2 regions of the Micromonospora eburnea genome follow, and region 1 is predicted to be linked to the other one. Evidence: riboswitches for the same ligand, from Rfam matches in the RefSeq annotation. Region 1 holds a riboswitch; the other holds the start of a gene.
The links. Region 1 has a riboswitch for cyclic di-AMP ahead of GA0070604_RS24075 (coiled-coil domain-containing protein). Riboswitches for the same ligand answer to the same signal wherever they lie in the genome.
Positions count from the first base shown of each region.

Region 2: linked by a shared signal. The riboswitch ahead of GA0070604_RS00180 (C40 family peptidase) and the one ahead of GA0070604_RS24075 (coiled-coil domain-containing protein) in region 1 are both predicted to bind cyclic di-AMP.

Region 1 covers NZ_FMHY01000002.1:5,577,363-5,584,923, reverse strand. The annotation lists gene GA0070604_RS24100 (cellulose-binding domain-containing protein) at 1-709, shown strand, start outside; gene GA0070604_RS24095 (hypothetical protein) at 872-1,276, opposite strand; gene GA0070604_RS24090 (STAS domain-containing protein) at 1,700-2,059, shown strand; gene GA0070604_RS24085 (SRPBCC family protein) at 2,146-2,598, shown strand; gene GA0070604_RS24080 (hypothetical protein) at 2,709-3,221, opposite strand; gene GA0070604_RS24075 (coiled-coil domain-containing protein) at 3,312-4,373, opposite strand; cyclic di-AMP (ydaO/yuaA leader) riboswitch at 4,380-4,511, opposite strand; gene GA0070604_RS24070 (cation diffusion facilitator family transporter) at 4,644-5,558, opposite strand; gene GA0070604_RS24065 (HelD family protein) at 5,675-7,561, opposite strand, start outside.
Region 2 covers NZ_FMHY01000002.1:7,570-15,130, reverse strand. The annotation lists gene GA0070604_RS00210 (VOC family protein) at 1-80, shown strand, start outside; gene GA0070604_RS00205 (GNAT family N-acetyltransferase) at 121-603, shown strand; tRNA gene GA0070604_RS00200 (tRNA-Gly) at 982-1,055, opposite strand; gene GA0070604_RS00195 (zinc metalloprotease) at 1,303-2,286, shown strand; gene GA0070604_RS00190 (pyridoxamine 5'-phosphate oxidase family protein) at 2,353-2,901, opposite strand; gene dcd (dCTP deaminase) at 2,980-3,558, shown strand; gene GA0070604_RS00180 (C40 family peptidase) at 3,631-4,665, opposite strand; cyclic di-AMP (ydaO/yuaA leader) riboswitch at 4,679-4,816, opposite strand; gene GA0070604_RS00175 (N-acetylmuramoyl-L-alanine amidase) at 5,054-7,090, shown strand; gene GA0070604_RS00170 (C40 family peptidase) at 7,173-7,561, opposite strand, start outside.

The DNA.
Region 1 (7,561 bases):
CTTCGGCAAGGCGGCGCCGGGGCAGACGTACCCGGCGCTCTTCGTCATCGGCACGGTCGACGGCCAGCACGGCGTCTACCGCTCCGACAACTCCGGCGGAAGCTGGGTGCGGATCAACGACGACCAGCACCAGTACGGCAACGCCGGCGAGGCGTTGACCGGCGACCCGCGCGTCTACGGCCGGGTCTACCTCGGCACCAACGGCCGGGGCATCCTGGTGGCGGACCGGCTCGGCGGCACCACGCCGCCGACCACCGCGCCGCCGACGACCGCGCCGCCGACCACTGCGCCGCCGACGACCGCGCCGCCGACCACTGCGCCGCCGACGACCGCGCCGCCGACCACTGCGCCTCCGACCACTGCGCCGCCGACGACCGCGCCGCCGACCACGCCGAATCCGGCCGGCGGCTGCGGGGCGACCTACCAGGTGACCAACTCGTGGGAGGGCGGATTCCAGGCCGAGGTGACGGTCCGTAACAACATGGGCTCGCCGATCAACGGCTGGTCGGTGTCCTGGAGCTTCGACAACGGGCAGCAGATCAGCCAGCTCTGGGGCGGCACGTACACCCAGAGCGGCAGGCTGGTGACGGTCAGGGATGCCGGCTACAACGGCCCCCTCGGCGTCGGCGCCACCACCAGCTTCGGCTTCCTCGGGAGCTGGACCGGGACCAACCTGGTGCCTGGGCTCATCTCCTGCACCACTCGTTGACCTTCCGTACGGTGGCCGTCCCGTCCGCGGGGCGGCCACCGTCGGTCCGCGCGGGCGGTGCCCCCTGGCTCGCCGGTCCCCACCGGCTCTGGTGGCTCCGGCTCGCCGGTCCGGGCCGGCGGTGCCCGCGGCTTGTCGGGCCCCGCCGTCGGCGGGTGCCGGTCAGCCGTCCCGGTCGGCCGGGGAGTCCAGCCGGTCCACGTCCAGGAACTGGATCTCCTCGACCTCGGGCCGGCGGCTCCCGGCGGCCCGGGCGGCCGTGCCGACGGCCCAGCCGATCGCGGCGCCGACCAGCGCGGCGCTGACCAGCAGCGCCCATGGCAGCGCCGGCCGCCGGCCGGCGAGCGCGTCGAAGGCGAGGGTGGCGCGGCGGCGGGCCTCGCCGGCGGCGGAGCCGACCAGGTCAGTGGCGTCCTCGGCCAGGCCCGACCCGTTGCGCCGGGCGGAGCGGGCAACGCCGCGAACCCCGTCCCCGGCGGAGCCGGCGGCGTCGAGCAGGTGCCGCCACGCCTGGTCCGCGATTCGCTCGGGCTTGCCGCGGCGGTCCAGCAGGGTCGTTCCGAACATGGGGTTACCTCCTCGGGGGCGGAGTCCGGCGCCACATCGGGCTCCGGCGGTCGTCCGGCGGGTGACGTTTCACTCACTCGGGCAGTGCCCCGCCCGCAGTTGCCGCAAACCATCCAGGTCAGGCACGGTCGATGGGGCGGGACGGGTCAACCCGGCGAACGCGCCGGGCCCGGGTGCGAGCCGGACCGGCCCCGGGGCCGTTACCCTGGGGCGGCGAATCGGCCGGCCGGGCCGGTCGTTGGACGAAGCGAACCCGTCGTCCGGAAGAAAGAGGAACTGGAGGATCCGGATTGGGATGCCCAGGTGTGCCCAGTCCGCGAATTGCCCATCCCGAGGGGTGGCGACCGAGGCCGTCGGAGGAATACTCTCGGTCGCGGCCCGCGTACTGATGAGGCGCCCGTACGGGCGAGTGGAGGTGCTCGCGTGAGCCTGTCGATCGTGCAGTCGATGTTGCCGGGTGGTGTCATCCAGATCGCGCCGCGAGGCGAGATCGACGTCGACACCGCGTACGAGGTGCGGGAAGCGATCGCCGAAGTGCTCGCGAAGGGCCGTCCGTCCCGGATCGAGCTGAACATGCGGCTGGTCACCTTCATCGACTCCGTCGGCATCAGCGCGATGGTTGCCGGTTTCCAGACCGCCGAGGTCAGCGGCGTGAAGCTGGTGGTCACCGAGCCGAGCCGGTTCGTGCACCGCCAACTGTGGGTCACCGGCCTGCTGGGCCTCTTCGGCGCACCCGAGCCATACTTCGCCGGCAGCACCCCCCAGGTGCTGCCCGGCGCCTGAGCGGGCCGGGGCTCCGTGCCGCCCGTTGCCAGCCGGCCCCGGTTACGGGACGATCATGCGGACGCCGACGGGCAAGGGGGTACGGCGTGCTCAGCAGCGACACTTTCAGCTACACCGTGCAGGCCCGCTGCGCCCGGGCGGACGCGGTCGCCCTGCTCAGCGACCTGACCCGCCAGGGCGAGCTGCATCCGCTGATCGTCCGGGTCCGTCAGTTGCCGCCCCGGCCCGGCGCGCTGGCCAGCTATGCGATCACCGATCGGCTGGAGCTGGGTCCGCTGCACTTCCCGGTCACCTACCAGGCGGACGTGCTGGTCGCCACCGAGGACGAGGTGGTGACGGTGGCCCGCCAGCAGCCGGCCACCACGGTCCGTAATCACACCCGGCTGCGGGACGAGCCGGGCGGCGTGGTGCGCATCGACGTCGAGATCACCCTCTCCGCCCCGGCGCCGCTCTTCGGGTACGCCTTCCGGCAGGCCCGGGCGGCCCACCTCGGCCTCGCCAGCCGGCTCGGCGCCACCCTCGAGGAGCAGGCCGGCTGAGTCAGGGCCGCCGCCCGCCGTCCGCCCCGCGTGCTGTGCCCACCCGCGCGCCCGCCGCGAGATCGTGCTCGATCCGGGAGGTAGTGGCCTCCGTCGGAGGTTCCGGGTCACTACATCCTTGACCGAGCACGATCACCCGGTCGGCGGGCCACCGGGGCGGCCGGGCGCAGGCGTCCCCATGGCTTGTAGGTGGACAGCACGGTCATGACGATCAACAGGGTGGTGGAGACCGTCGGCGGGATGATCAGGTCCAGCCGGTCCCGGGTGGTGAGGTCCGTCCCCAGTTCGGCGATCCGGCGCACCGTCGGGGCGAGCAGCAGCAGCACCAACCCCAGCATCGCCGTGGTGATCGCGAACTTCACCAGCACCCAGCGCCAGCGCAGCAGGCCCCACGGGGTGAGCAGCGCGCTGGCCAGCCCGACCAGCCAGACCAGCACGCTCAGCGGGGCGAAGAGCCAGGTGACCAGCAGGCCCGCGGCCGGGTAGACCACCTCGGCGTCGGCCCCGCGCAGTCCGGCCACCCCCAGCGCGAGCAGCACCAGGTCGGCGCCGAGCCAGCTGAGCGAGGTGACCAGGTGCAGGGTGAGCAGGGCCTTGCGTCCGGTGGGAGAGAGTCGGCTCATGCCCTCGATGCTCGACCGTCGCCGCCCCGCTGTCGTGACCCGTACGACGACATCCGCCGTACGTCCCCGGGCGTAGCCGGCCCGGGGTGGTCAGTACACCGACAGGTGCACGTGGTTGGTGTGGTCACTGGACGGGTCGCCGTTGCCGCCGCTGTACGCCTTCCACCCGCTGCTGGGCAGCCAGATCTGCTTGTACCAGATCACGTAGAGCACGGCGAGCGGGTCGGCGTTGCGGATGAAGTACGCGGCCAGGTTGTTGCCGTACGTCTTGTCGCCGCCGGTGGCCACCCCGCCGAAGCCGTCCTTCTGGGCGGCGAAGTCGCAGGCGCGGCCCTTGGGGTGTTCGCCGGAGCCGCTGGGCCGGTAGCAGGAGACGTACCGGGTGAACCCGGCGGCCTTGGCCTGCTGGAGCGCGTGCAGGGTACGCGGGGTGATGCAGCCGTTGGCCGGGGTCGGGTCGTTGACGCTGCACGACTCCGCCGGCCAGGAACCGTCGGCGTTGCGCGGGGCCGGGGTGGCGTTGGCGCGGGACGTGCCCTGCACGCTGCCGCCACTGGCGGTGGTGGTGGCGGCCCGTTTGTTGGCCACCTCGAGCGCGCGTTCCGCCTGTTCCTTGCGCTTGGCCATCACCGTGACCTGCCGGCGCTGCTCCTGGATCTCGCCGGTCAACGCCGCCTGGGTACGGGTGGCCTGGTCCCGGGTGTCGATCAGGTCGCGCAGCGCGCGGTCCTCCTGCGCGGCGACCTGTTGCAGGGTGGCGGCGCGGTCCATGAAGCTCTGCGGGCTGCCGCTGTTGAGCAGCGCCCCGGCGGTGCCGAGTCGCCCGGCCCGGTACGCGACCGCGGCGATCTCGCCGACCTTGGCGTCGCGTACGCCCAGCTCCGCGTTGATCGTCTTGAGTTGGGCGGTGAGCTGCTGCTGCCGCTTCACCGAGCGGTTCAACGCCGCCCGCGCGTCCAGCCAGCCCTTGCTCGCCGCGTCGAGCTGGGCGCGTAGCGCCGCGGTGCCGCCCTCGTCGTCGCCGGGCGCGGCGGCGAGCAGCCCGGTCGGGGCGGCCGAGGCGGGGGAGACCGGCGCGGTCGCGACGCCGAGGGCGAGCGCCGCGACGAGCAGGGCCGCCAACCGGGCGGCCGTCCGTCGTGCAGATGGCATTCCAGCTGTCCTTCCGTCAACCGCCGACCGGGTTAGCTGACGGGTTCGGGACGGAAGATCCCTACCGCTGACGCGGATGCACCCCAGGAAGGTGGTTCCCCGGCTCGCCGAGCTGCGGCGATTAGGCGACGGCCACCACCGGCGACGTGCTGTGCCGCCTGCGGAGACCGCGACTGAGCCTACCGGCCGGGACCCGCCGGACGAGGGCTGGGAATCGGATTAAAGCCGGCATGAATGCACAATAGCCACTTGGATTTAAGTTTGCCCTAATTACCACTCCGCCGGTCCACACGTTCCGGCCGACGCTCCGGGTTCGATCTGCAACGTGGCGTGATCGATCCGGAAGTCCTCGTGCAGCGCGGCCCGGGCCGCGGCGAGCACCTCGCTCACCTCGGCGTCGGGGGCCGTGGTCAGGTGCGCCGACGCCACGTCCATGCCGGAGGTGAGCGTCCAGACGTGCAGGTCGTGCACCTCGGCGACGCCGGGCACCGCGGCCAGCCGGTCGTGCACCGCGGTCACCTGGAGGTGTTCCGGCGCGACCTGCACCAGGATGCGGACCGCCGCCCGGCCGAGCCGCCAGGTCCGCGGCAGGATGAACAGGCCGATCGCGACGGCGACCAGCGGGTCGGCCCACCACCAGTCGGTGAACGTGATGACCAGCGCGGCGGCGATCACGCCGAGCGAGCCCAGCAGGTCGCCGAGCACCTCCAGGTACGCCCCGCGCAGGTTGATGCTCTCCTGCGCGCCGGCCCGCAGCAGCGCGAACGCGACGAGGTTGGCGAGCAGGCCGAGCACCGCCACGGCCAGCATCGGCCCGGCGAGCACCTCCGGCGGTTCGCCGAACCGGCGTACGGCCTCGACGAGCACGTAGGCGGCGACCGCGCCGAGCAGGACCGCGTTGGCGAGCGCGGCCAGCACCTCCAGCCGGTAGAGCCCGAAGGTGCGCTGCGGATCGGTGTTGGCGCGTCGGGTGGCGGTGATCGCGGCGAGCGCCATGCCGATGCCGAGCACGTCGGTGAACATGTGCCCGGCATCCGAGAGCAGGGCCAGCGAGCCGGTGGCGAACGCGGTCACCGCCTCGACCACCATCAGGGCGCTGAGCAGCCCGAACGCGGCCCAGAGTCGACCCCGGTGGCGGTGCGCGGCGTTGGTGATCCCGCCGCTGTGGTCATGACCTGCGCCCACGCCCACACCCTTTCGTCCCGCACCTCGCTCGCGCCTAATCTATGCTCACATCGCTATGTATGCAAGTGAACGCCTGAGGTGGGCCAGCTCAGGGTCCGCCGCGATCGCAGGCGCCGTCAGCGCGCCGGGTCGAGGGTGGTGAGGCGCTGGGTGGCCCGGGACAGCGCCACGTAGAGCGTCCGTACGCCCGACCCGGGATCGGCCCGGATCTCGCTCGGCGCCACCAGCACCACCCCGTCGTACTCCATGCCCTTGGCCTGAAGGCTGGTCACCACCTGGAGCCGGCCGCCGCCCAGGTCGCCCAGCCAGCCGGCGACCTCGTCCCGGCGCGGCACCGGCGTGATCACGCCGACCGTCCCCTCGACCTCGGCCAGCAGCGTCTCGGTCGCCGCGACGGTCGCGGCGGGCAGCTCGGCGGCGGGCACGGTCCGCTCGACCGGCGGCACCCCGGTGGAGCGCACCGCGGTCGGCAGCGCCAGGTCCGGGTAGCGTCGGCGGATCTCCGCCGCCGCCACCGCGAAGATCTCGGCCGAGTTGCGATAGTTGGTGGTCAGCTCGTACCGGTGCCGGCGCCGCCGCCCCAGCGCCTGGTCGCGGGCCCGGGTCAGCTCCTCCGGATCGCCCGTCCAGGCCGTCTGCGCCGGGTCGCCCACCACCGTCCAGGAGGCCAGCCGGCCGCGCCGGCCGATCATGCGCCACTGCATCGGCGAGACGTCCTGCGCCTCGTCGACCACCACGTGGGCGTAGTCGCGGTAGTCCTCCGGCCGCTCCCGGGCGGCGGCCCGGGCCGCCCGCTGCCGGTCCGCGAACGTGCTCAGCTCCCGGACGCCCCCGGCGAGCCGGAACGGATCGCGCTTCGGCCTCGCCCGCTGCACCGGCTTGCCGAGCAGCGCGTCCAGCTCGTCCAGCAGGGCGATGTCGGCGATGGTCAGCCCCTCGACGTCCAGCGTCCGGTACGCCTCGGTCAGCAGCCGGATCTCGTTGGCCGCGAGCACGCCGCCCGCGTACCGGCGCAGCCGCTCGGGGCGGGCCAGCCAACCGAGCACATGCCGCGGGTGCAACCGGGGCCACCACGCCTTGAGGAACTCCCGGAACTCCGGCCGGTCGATGATCTCGTCCTCGAACACGGGCTGCTCCGGCAGCCGGCCGATCCGCAACCCACGGGCCTGCGCGTACAGGGCGGCGAGGACGGCGTCGAAGCCGACCCGGCGCACCTCGTTGCGGCGCGCGCCGCGCGGCAGGGCCCGGTCCCGGATCGCGTCCAGCTCGGCCCGGCCCAGCCGGAGCAGCTCGCCCCGGTAGAGCAGGCGCAGCTCGGTGGGGGAGTCCGGCGCGGCGTCCCGGACCGCGCGTTCCAGCACCCGGCGCATCCGCAGCGACCCCTTCACCGCCGCCACCTCCGGCGGGTCGGTCCGGGTCGACGACATGCCCGGGAAGAGCGAGCCGAGCGAGTGCAGGGTGGCGGTCTCCTCGCCGAGCGAGGGCAGCACCGAGGCGATGTACTCGACGAACACGCCGGACGGGCCGACCACCAGGATGCCGCCGCCGGCGTACCGGGCGCGGTCGGAGTAGAGCAGGTACGCGGCCCGGTGCAGCGCCACCGCCGTCTTGCCGGTGCCCGGACCGCCGGAGACGATCGTGACCCCCGAGCCGGGGGAGCGGATCGCCTCGTCCTGCTCCCGCTGGATGGTGGCGACGATGTCCCGCATGCCCCGCCCGGTGGCCCGGGACAGCGTGGCCAGCAGCGCCCCGTCGCCGACCACCGCCAGGTCCGGCGGTGCCGCCTCCGGGTCCAGCAGGTCGTCCTCGATCCGGGTGACCCGCTCCGCTGACGACTGGATGGTGCGCCGGCGTACCACGCCCATCGGGTCGGCCGGGGTGGCCCGGTAGAAGGCGGCGGCGGCCGGCGCCCGCCAGTCGACCACCAGCGTCTCGGCGTCCTCCCCGCGTACGCCGAGCCGGCCCACATGCAGCACCTGCCCGGTACGCAGGTCGAGCCGGCC
Region 2 (7,561 bases), 5.6 Mb from region 1:
GCGCACGGGGCACCGCCACCTCGATCTACGTACGCGACCCGGACGGCAACACTGTCGAGCTGCGCTGGTATCCGCAATAGCCGTTGTCGCCGGGCACCGGGCCGTTGCTAACGTGGCGCGATGCCCGAACTGCAGCGGCTCGACGCCCGTCACGCCCCCGCGCTGCTCCGCTTCGAGCAGGAGAATCGGGCGTACTTCGCGCGATTCGTGCCGGATCGGGGCGACGACTACTTCGCCGAGTTCGCCGCCCGGCACGCGGAGCTACTCGCCGAGCAGGCCACCGGCGAGTGCCACTTCCACCTTCTCGTCGACGACGACGGTGCCGTGTTGGGGCGGTTCAACCTGGTCGACGTCGCCGACGGCAGCGCCGAGTTGGGCTACCGGGTCGCCGAGCGGGCGACCGGGCGGGGCGTGGCCCAGGACGGCGTCCGCCGCGCCTGCGACCTCGCCCGCGACGAGTACGGGCTACGCCAGCTCGTCGCGTCGGCCGCGCTGGCGAACCCGGCCTCGCTCGCGGTGCTGCGGCGTACCGGGTTCGTCCCGGTCGGCGAGGTTCTGGTCGGCGGACAGCCCGGCCTGCGGCACGTCCGATACCTTTCCTGACTCGTCCGAGGTGGCCCGCTTGGTGAGTCGGAAGCCTCGGGCGCTGAACTGAGGGTGACTGGCGAGGTGGCGAGCCAGGTTGGCGCTCGCGCTCGGCCACGCACGGGCGCCCAAGATCGTGCTCGATCCGGGAAGTAGTGGCCTCCCATCGCCTACGCGGCCACTACTTCCGTGTTTGAGCACGATCTCGACCGGCCGGGACGGGTACGGCCGCGCAAGCAGCGGTGAAAGTCGGCGGCCCGGCCCCACGGACAAGGGCAAGGGCGGCCGGCAAGAAAGCGTGGCTGATGGCCCGCGGCTGGGCCGTCGGGCGCTGGCGGCCCGTGGAACATCGAAGGCCCTGACCGAGGACTTGCGTCCTGATCAGGGCCTTTCGCGTGGAGCGGGTGACGGGAATCGAACCCGCACTGTCAGCTTGGGAAGCTGATGTTCTGCCATTGAACTACACCCGCAGGCGGCACCACTGTACCTGAGGTCACCGCCGTCGTGCATCCAGGTACCCCCGCGGCGCGCCTCCCGCCCCCGCGAGATCACCCCGGCACGATCTTGGGCCACCACCATGCCGTCGACCGGGCGAGGGGTTTCCCCACCGCAATCCATGGGCGTTTTCAAATTTATCAATCGGCTGTAACGTCTGCTCCACGTTCTCAGCCACGGCGTGACACACCCCCTGTCACGCCGCCAGAAAGAGGTGGGCCCATGGGACTCCGTCCCAACCTGCTGACCCGGCGTACCGCCGGCGTCGCGTCGACGACCCTCGCGCTGCTGCTCAGCACGGCTGCGGTGGGGGTCGTCCCGGCCGCATCGGCCTTCTCCGCCGCCCCGACGAGAAGCTGCGCCGAGCCGGCCGACGTCCACCCGGGCGCCCGGGTGAAGGCCGGAGCACACGCCAAGCACGACCCGAACGAGCTGACCGCCGCGCAGGTGCGGGAGCGGGAGGCGGATCTCGCCGCCGTCCTGGCCGAGCGGTCCAGGCTCCGCGTCGACGCCGGGATCGCGCCTCTGGCGACCGTGACCATCCCGGTCGTCGTCCACGTCATCCAGCGGGACAGCACCCGGGCCGGCGGCAACATCCCGGACTCGATGATCACCCAGCAGATCAGCGTGCTGAACCAGGCCTACAGCGGGGGCACCGGCGGCGCCCCGACCGCCTTCAGCTTCCAGCTCCAGAAGATCAACCGGGTCACCAACCCGTCCTGGTATCCGATCGTCTCGGGCTCCTCCGCCGAGCGGTCCATGAAGACCACGTTGCGCGAGGGCGGCAAGAACACCCTGAACATGTACCTGGGCGAGTTGAGCGACAACCTGCTCGGCTGGGCGACCTTCCCGAAGAAGACGCTGGACAAGATGGACGGCGTGGTCGCGCTGAACGAGTCACTGCCGGGCGGCAGCGCCACCAACTACAACCAGGGCGACACGGGCACCCACGAGATCGGCCACTGGCTGAACCTCTACCACACCTTCCAGGGCGGCTGCTCCGGCCAGGGTGACCAGGTCAGCGACACCCCCGCCGAGGCGTCGCCGGCCTACCAGTGCCCGACCGGGCGGGACACCTGCACCGCGCCCGGCGCGGACCCGATCCACAACTTCATGGACTACACCTACGACTCGTGCATGTCCGAGTTCACCCCCGGGCAGGCCAGCCGGATGCTGACCGCGTGGAACGCCTACCGCGCGGCGTAGCAGCCACAGCACGGCAAACGGTGCCGGCCCCGTCCGACGACGGGGCCGGCACCGGCTGTTGCGGGCTCAGGCGGCCGGGCGGCGGGTGTCGAACCCGTGGCGGCCACGCCGGACCTCGGGCGACGCGACGTCGGAATGCCGCGTCGGGTCGGTCGCCCGCGGATCGAGCCAGACCCGCACCTGCGGCCGACCCGCGCCAAGCTGGGTCGCCTGGTCACGCCGGGTCAGCATCGCCACGTCGACGGTGAACTCGAACAGCCACCAGTCGACCTGTGACGCGGCCCGGCCGTGCGCGGCCACCCGGGCCACGGTGGCCGGGTCGGTCACCGGGCGGGCCCGGCCGGCGACGTACGCCTCGTCGTCGCGGTCCTCGGGCGGGAACGAGTGCAGTGCGTAGCGGCCGTCGCGTTCGAGGTCGCGGCGCTTGGGCGACTCGATCACGAAGCAGTAGAGCCCCTCGTCGGTGATGACCGGGGAGACCGGGTGGACCCGGGGACCGCCGTCGGCCCGGACCGTGGCGAGGTAGCCGAAGCCCGGCCCGTACTGCTGCAGGAGAAGGCGGATCTCGTCGGCGAGTCGGGGCTCGTCGGCGGCGAATTCGGACCAGGAAGCCATGCGGACATTCTATCGAACACGTGTACGAGTACGCAGTCCGACACGCAGGTCACCCGTACCGGTCGCTATGGTGTTCCGATGCTGCTCTCCGACCGCGACCTGACCTCCGAGATCGAGGCGGGCACGCTCGCGCTGGAGCCCTTCGAGCCCGCGCTGGTGCAGCCGTCCAGCATCGACGTACGCCTCGATCGGCTCTTCCGGGTCTTCAACAACCACCTCTACACCCACATCGATCCGGCCGTGCAGCAGGACGACCTGACCTCGATGGTGGAGGTGCCCGAGGGCGAGCCGTTCGTACTGCACCCGGGCGAGTTCGTGCTCGCCTCCACGCTTGAGGTGATCTCGCTCGGCGACCAGCTCGCCGGGCGGCTGGAGGGCAAGTCGAGCCTCGGCCGGCTCGGTCTGCTCACCCACTCGACCGCCGGTTTCATCGACCCGGGCTTCTCCGGGCACGTCACGCTGGAGCTCTCCAACGTGGCGAACCTGCCGATCACTCTCTGGCCGGGCATGAAGATCGGCCAGCTCTGCATCTTCCGGCTCTCGTCGCCGGCCGAGCACCCGTACGGCTCGGCGGTCTACGGCTCGCGCTACCAGGGGCAGCGCGGGCCCACGCCGAGCCGGTCGTGGCAGAACTGGCGCACCTGGCCGACCCGCTGACCGCATCAACCGGGTGTTAACAGGGGCCCCTTCCTCTACCTCAGGCGTTAAGAAGGGGCCCCTCCTTTCACATCAGCCGGGGCGGCCGTAGCTGTTGATCTGGCCGTCCTCGACGCGCTTCATCGTGATCGGCTTGCCCGACTGGGAGGCGTGCACCACCCAGCCACCGCCGACGTACATCGCGACGTGGTGCAGGTCGCCGTAGTAGAAGACCAGGTCGCCGGGGCGTAGCTGGTCGCGGCTCACCCGCTTGGTGACGTCGTGCTGTTGCCGGGCGTTGTGCGGCAGTGAGACGCCCGCCTTGGCCCAGGCCGCCATGGTCAGGCCGGAGCAGTCGTAGTGGTCCGGGCCGGCGGCGCCCCAGACGTAGATCTTGCCGATCTGGGCACAGGCGAACTTGACCGCGACCCCGGCGGGGCCACCCGGGTAGCCGGCGGGGCAGGGCGCCGGGCGTAGCGGGCCACCGCCGCCGTTGCCGTACACCTTGAGCCGCAACTTCTGCAGCCGGGCGATCTCGGCGTCGATCTGCTTCTTCCTGGCCGCGAGCTGAGCCTCGGTGCGGGCCAGTTGGGCGACCATGTCGTCCAGCGGCTTCTTCTTCGCGGCCAACTGGTCGCGCAGTTCGGCCACGGCCTGCACCTGCTGCTGCTGGCGGTGCGCGAAGCGGTCGAGCAACTCGAGGCTGTCGACGATCTCGCCGGGCGACCGGCTGCCCAGCAGCGCGTTGACCGTGGAGATGTTGTTGCCCTTGTACGCGTCGGCGGCGAGCCCGCCGACCTGTCCGAGGGCCTCGTCGACCCGAGCCTGCAAGGGCGCGATCTGCTTGGCCAGCGCGGCGGCCTGCTTGCGCTTGGCGGCAAGCTCCTCGCGGGTGGCGTTGACCTGCTCGATGATCGGTTCGAGCTTGTTCCAGTCCTCGTCGATCTGGCGCTCGATCTCGGCGACCGACGGTTCGGCGTGCACCGCCGTGGGGCCGCCGGTCAGCACGACGGCGGCGCCGACCAGGGCGGCGAGGGCGGTGGTGAAGCGGGACCAGCGGATACGCGGCGCAGCCGTCGACCGGCCGAACGACCGGACCGACGGTCGCCGCGGGGCATGGTGTGCCACCGGGCTCCGTACTCCTTCTTTCCTGGACCGCCTACCGGGTTAGCTGACGGGTTCGGGCGGGAAGGGAGCCGCCCTACCGCACCACGGCGCGGATTCACCCCAGGTACCTGGGTCCCCGGCTCGCCCGGAGGCGACTCGGCGGTGTCCGACCGCCACCACCCGGGCTGGGCGGTGAACCTACCGGTCGACGACTGACCAGAGTAGAGATCGTCGTTATCAATCCGCAACCCACGACGCCGTGACACTCCGTATCCGAATTCGCGGCCACGACCGGCGGTGCGTGAAGGTTTCTTACGGGAGACACCGTTTCCTGGAAAGGTATTGACCAGGAGCCATGCGCGGAGCGAGGGTGAGGACGCAGTGACCCCCATCCCGATCTGGAGGTTCGATGCACCTCTCAGCCCTACCGTCGCGCAGACGGATACTGCTGGCCGCCGCCGTAGCGGCGGCCACCGCTCTCGCGACCAGCGGTCCCACCGCGGCGGCGCCCCTCACCGGCGCGACCACCGACAACCCGGACCGCCAACAGCAGTACGCCGCCGCGGCGGCGGAGTACGGTGTGCCGCAGAGCGTCCTGTTGGGCGTCTCCTACCTGGAGTCCCGCTGGGACACCCACCCGGGCCAGCCGAGCACCAGCGGCGGCTACGGCCCGATGCACCTGACCGACGCCGCCCAGGTCGCCTCGACGCCCTCCAGCGCCCACGTGGACGAGGACGAGGACCCGCGCGGCGACGACTCCCGGCCGCTCGCGCTCGACCCGGCGACCGCGGCCCGGCCGAGCGGTGACGTGCTGCCGCAGGCCTCGCTACAGACCCTCGACGCCGCCGCCGAGCTCACCGGCGAGTCGAAGGAGACGCTGCGCAGCGACGCCGTCGCCAACATCCGGGGCGGCGCGGCGCTGCTCGCCTCGTACCAGGAGGAGCTGGGTGGGCCGGTCGGCGCCGGCAGCGACCCGGCGGCCTGGTACGGCGCGGTGGCCCGGTATTCCGGCGCGGACACCGAGGACGCCGCGGCGGCCTTCGCCGACGAGGTGTACGACCAGATCAGCCAGGGCGCCAGCCGGACCACCGACGACGGCCAGCAGGTGACCCTCGCCGCCGCGGCGGTGACGCCGGACCAGTCCGGGCTGCACAAGCTCGGGCTGCGCCGCGCCGAGCGGCCGGACGGCCTGGAGTGCCCGGTCCGCCTCGCCTGCGAGTGGATCCCCGCGCCCTACGAGCAGTACGGCCCCGGCTCCGGCGACTACGGCAACCACGACCTCGCCGACCGGCCGGCCCAGCAAAAGATCGAGTACATCATCATCCACGACACCGAGGGCTACTTCGGCCCCAGCGTGCGGCTGGTCCAGGACAAGACCTACCTGGGTTGGCACTACACGCTGCGCTCGGTGGACGGCTACGTCGCCCAGCACATCAAGGCGAAGAACGTGGGCTGGCACGCCGGCAACTGGTACGTCAACGCCAAGTCCATCGGCATCGAGCACGAGGGCTTCGCCGGCCATGGCACCTGGTACACCGAGGCGATGTACCGCACCTCGGCCAAGCTGGTCCGGCACCTGGCGCTGCGCTTCCAGATCCCGCTGGACCGGCAGCACATCCTGGGCCACGACAACGTGCCCGGCATTCTCCCCGGGAACGTGGCCGGGATGCACTGGGACCCGGGTCCGTACTGGGACTGGTCGCACTACTTCGACCTGATGAAGGCGCCGTTCAAGGGCACCGGGACCCCGCACACCGGCCTGGTCACCATCGACCCGGACTACGCCAGCAACCAGCCCGCCTTCACCGGCTGCAACCGGCAGCCGCCGGGCGTCCCGAGTCCGCTGCCGCCGATCCAGCCCTGCCCGCTGCGCGGCTCCTCCTCGGTCATCCTGCGCACCGCGCCGAGCATCGACGCGCCGCTGGTCAACGACCGGGGGCTGCAGCCGAACGGCGCGCCGAACACCATGTACATCTCCGACCACGGCGCCCGTGCCTCGGCCGGTCAGACGTACGCCCTCGCCGGTGTTCAGGGCGACTGGACGGCGATCTGGTACCTCGGCCAGAAGGCGTGGTTCCACAACCCGGCCTCGGCACCGACGGCGAAGTGGGCGAACGGCTTCGTGGTGACCCCCAAGCCGGGCAAGGCCACCATCCCGGTGTACGGGCGCGCCTACCCGGAGCAGGCGGCGTACCCGTCGACCATCCCGTACCAGGCCATCGCCCCGCTGCAGTACACCTTCCCGGCGGGCCAGCGGTACGCGGTCGGCGGCGTTCTGCCGGGCGAGTACTACCGGGCCGTCTCGTTCGACGGCTCGGCGCCGGATGACCGGACGGTCGTCCGGGGCGAGAACCAGTACGTGCAGGTACAGTTCGGCCACCGGATCATGTACGTGAACCTCGACGACGTGCTGATCCAGCCGGGGGCGGTCGGCGCGCCCCGGTAACGGCAACCCGAACGAGGCGAAGGCCCCCCGTCCGGGTGGACGGGGGGCCTTCGTGCTGGTCGGAGCCGGCGGAAGCCGGCGGTCAGTAGGGCCGGCGGAAGCCGGCGACCGGCATGTAGCTGATCTGGGTCACCTGGACCGGCTTGCCGGTCCGTGGCGCGTGCACCATCAGCCCGTCGCCGAGATAGAGCCCGACATGGTGCAGGTCGCTGTAGAAGAAGACCAGGTCACCGGGGCGAGCCTCGCTGCGGCTCACCGCCTTGCCCTCCTTCCACTGCGCGCCGGTGAAGTGGGTCAGGGAGATGCCCGCCGCCTTGTAGGCGTACTGGGTGAGGCCGGAACAGTCGAACGCGTTCGGGCCGGTGGCACCCCACACGTACGGGTCGCCGACCTGGGCGCAGGCCGTCTTGATCGCGGTCCGCGCGGCGCTGCTCACCACGCCGTCGACGCTCGGGCAGCCGTCGACCCGGA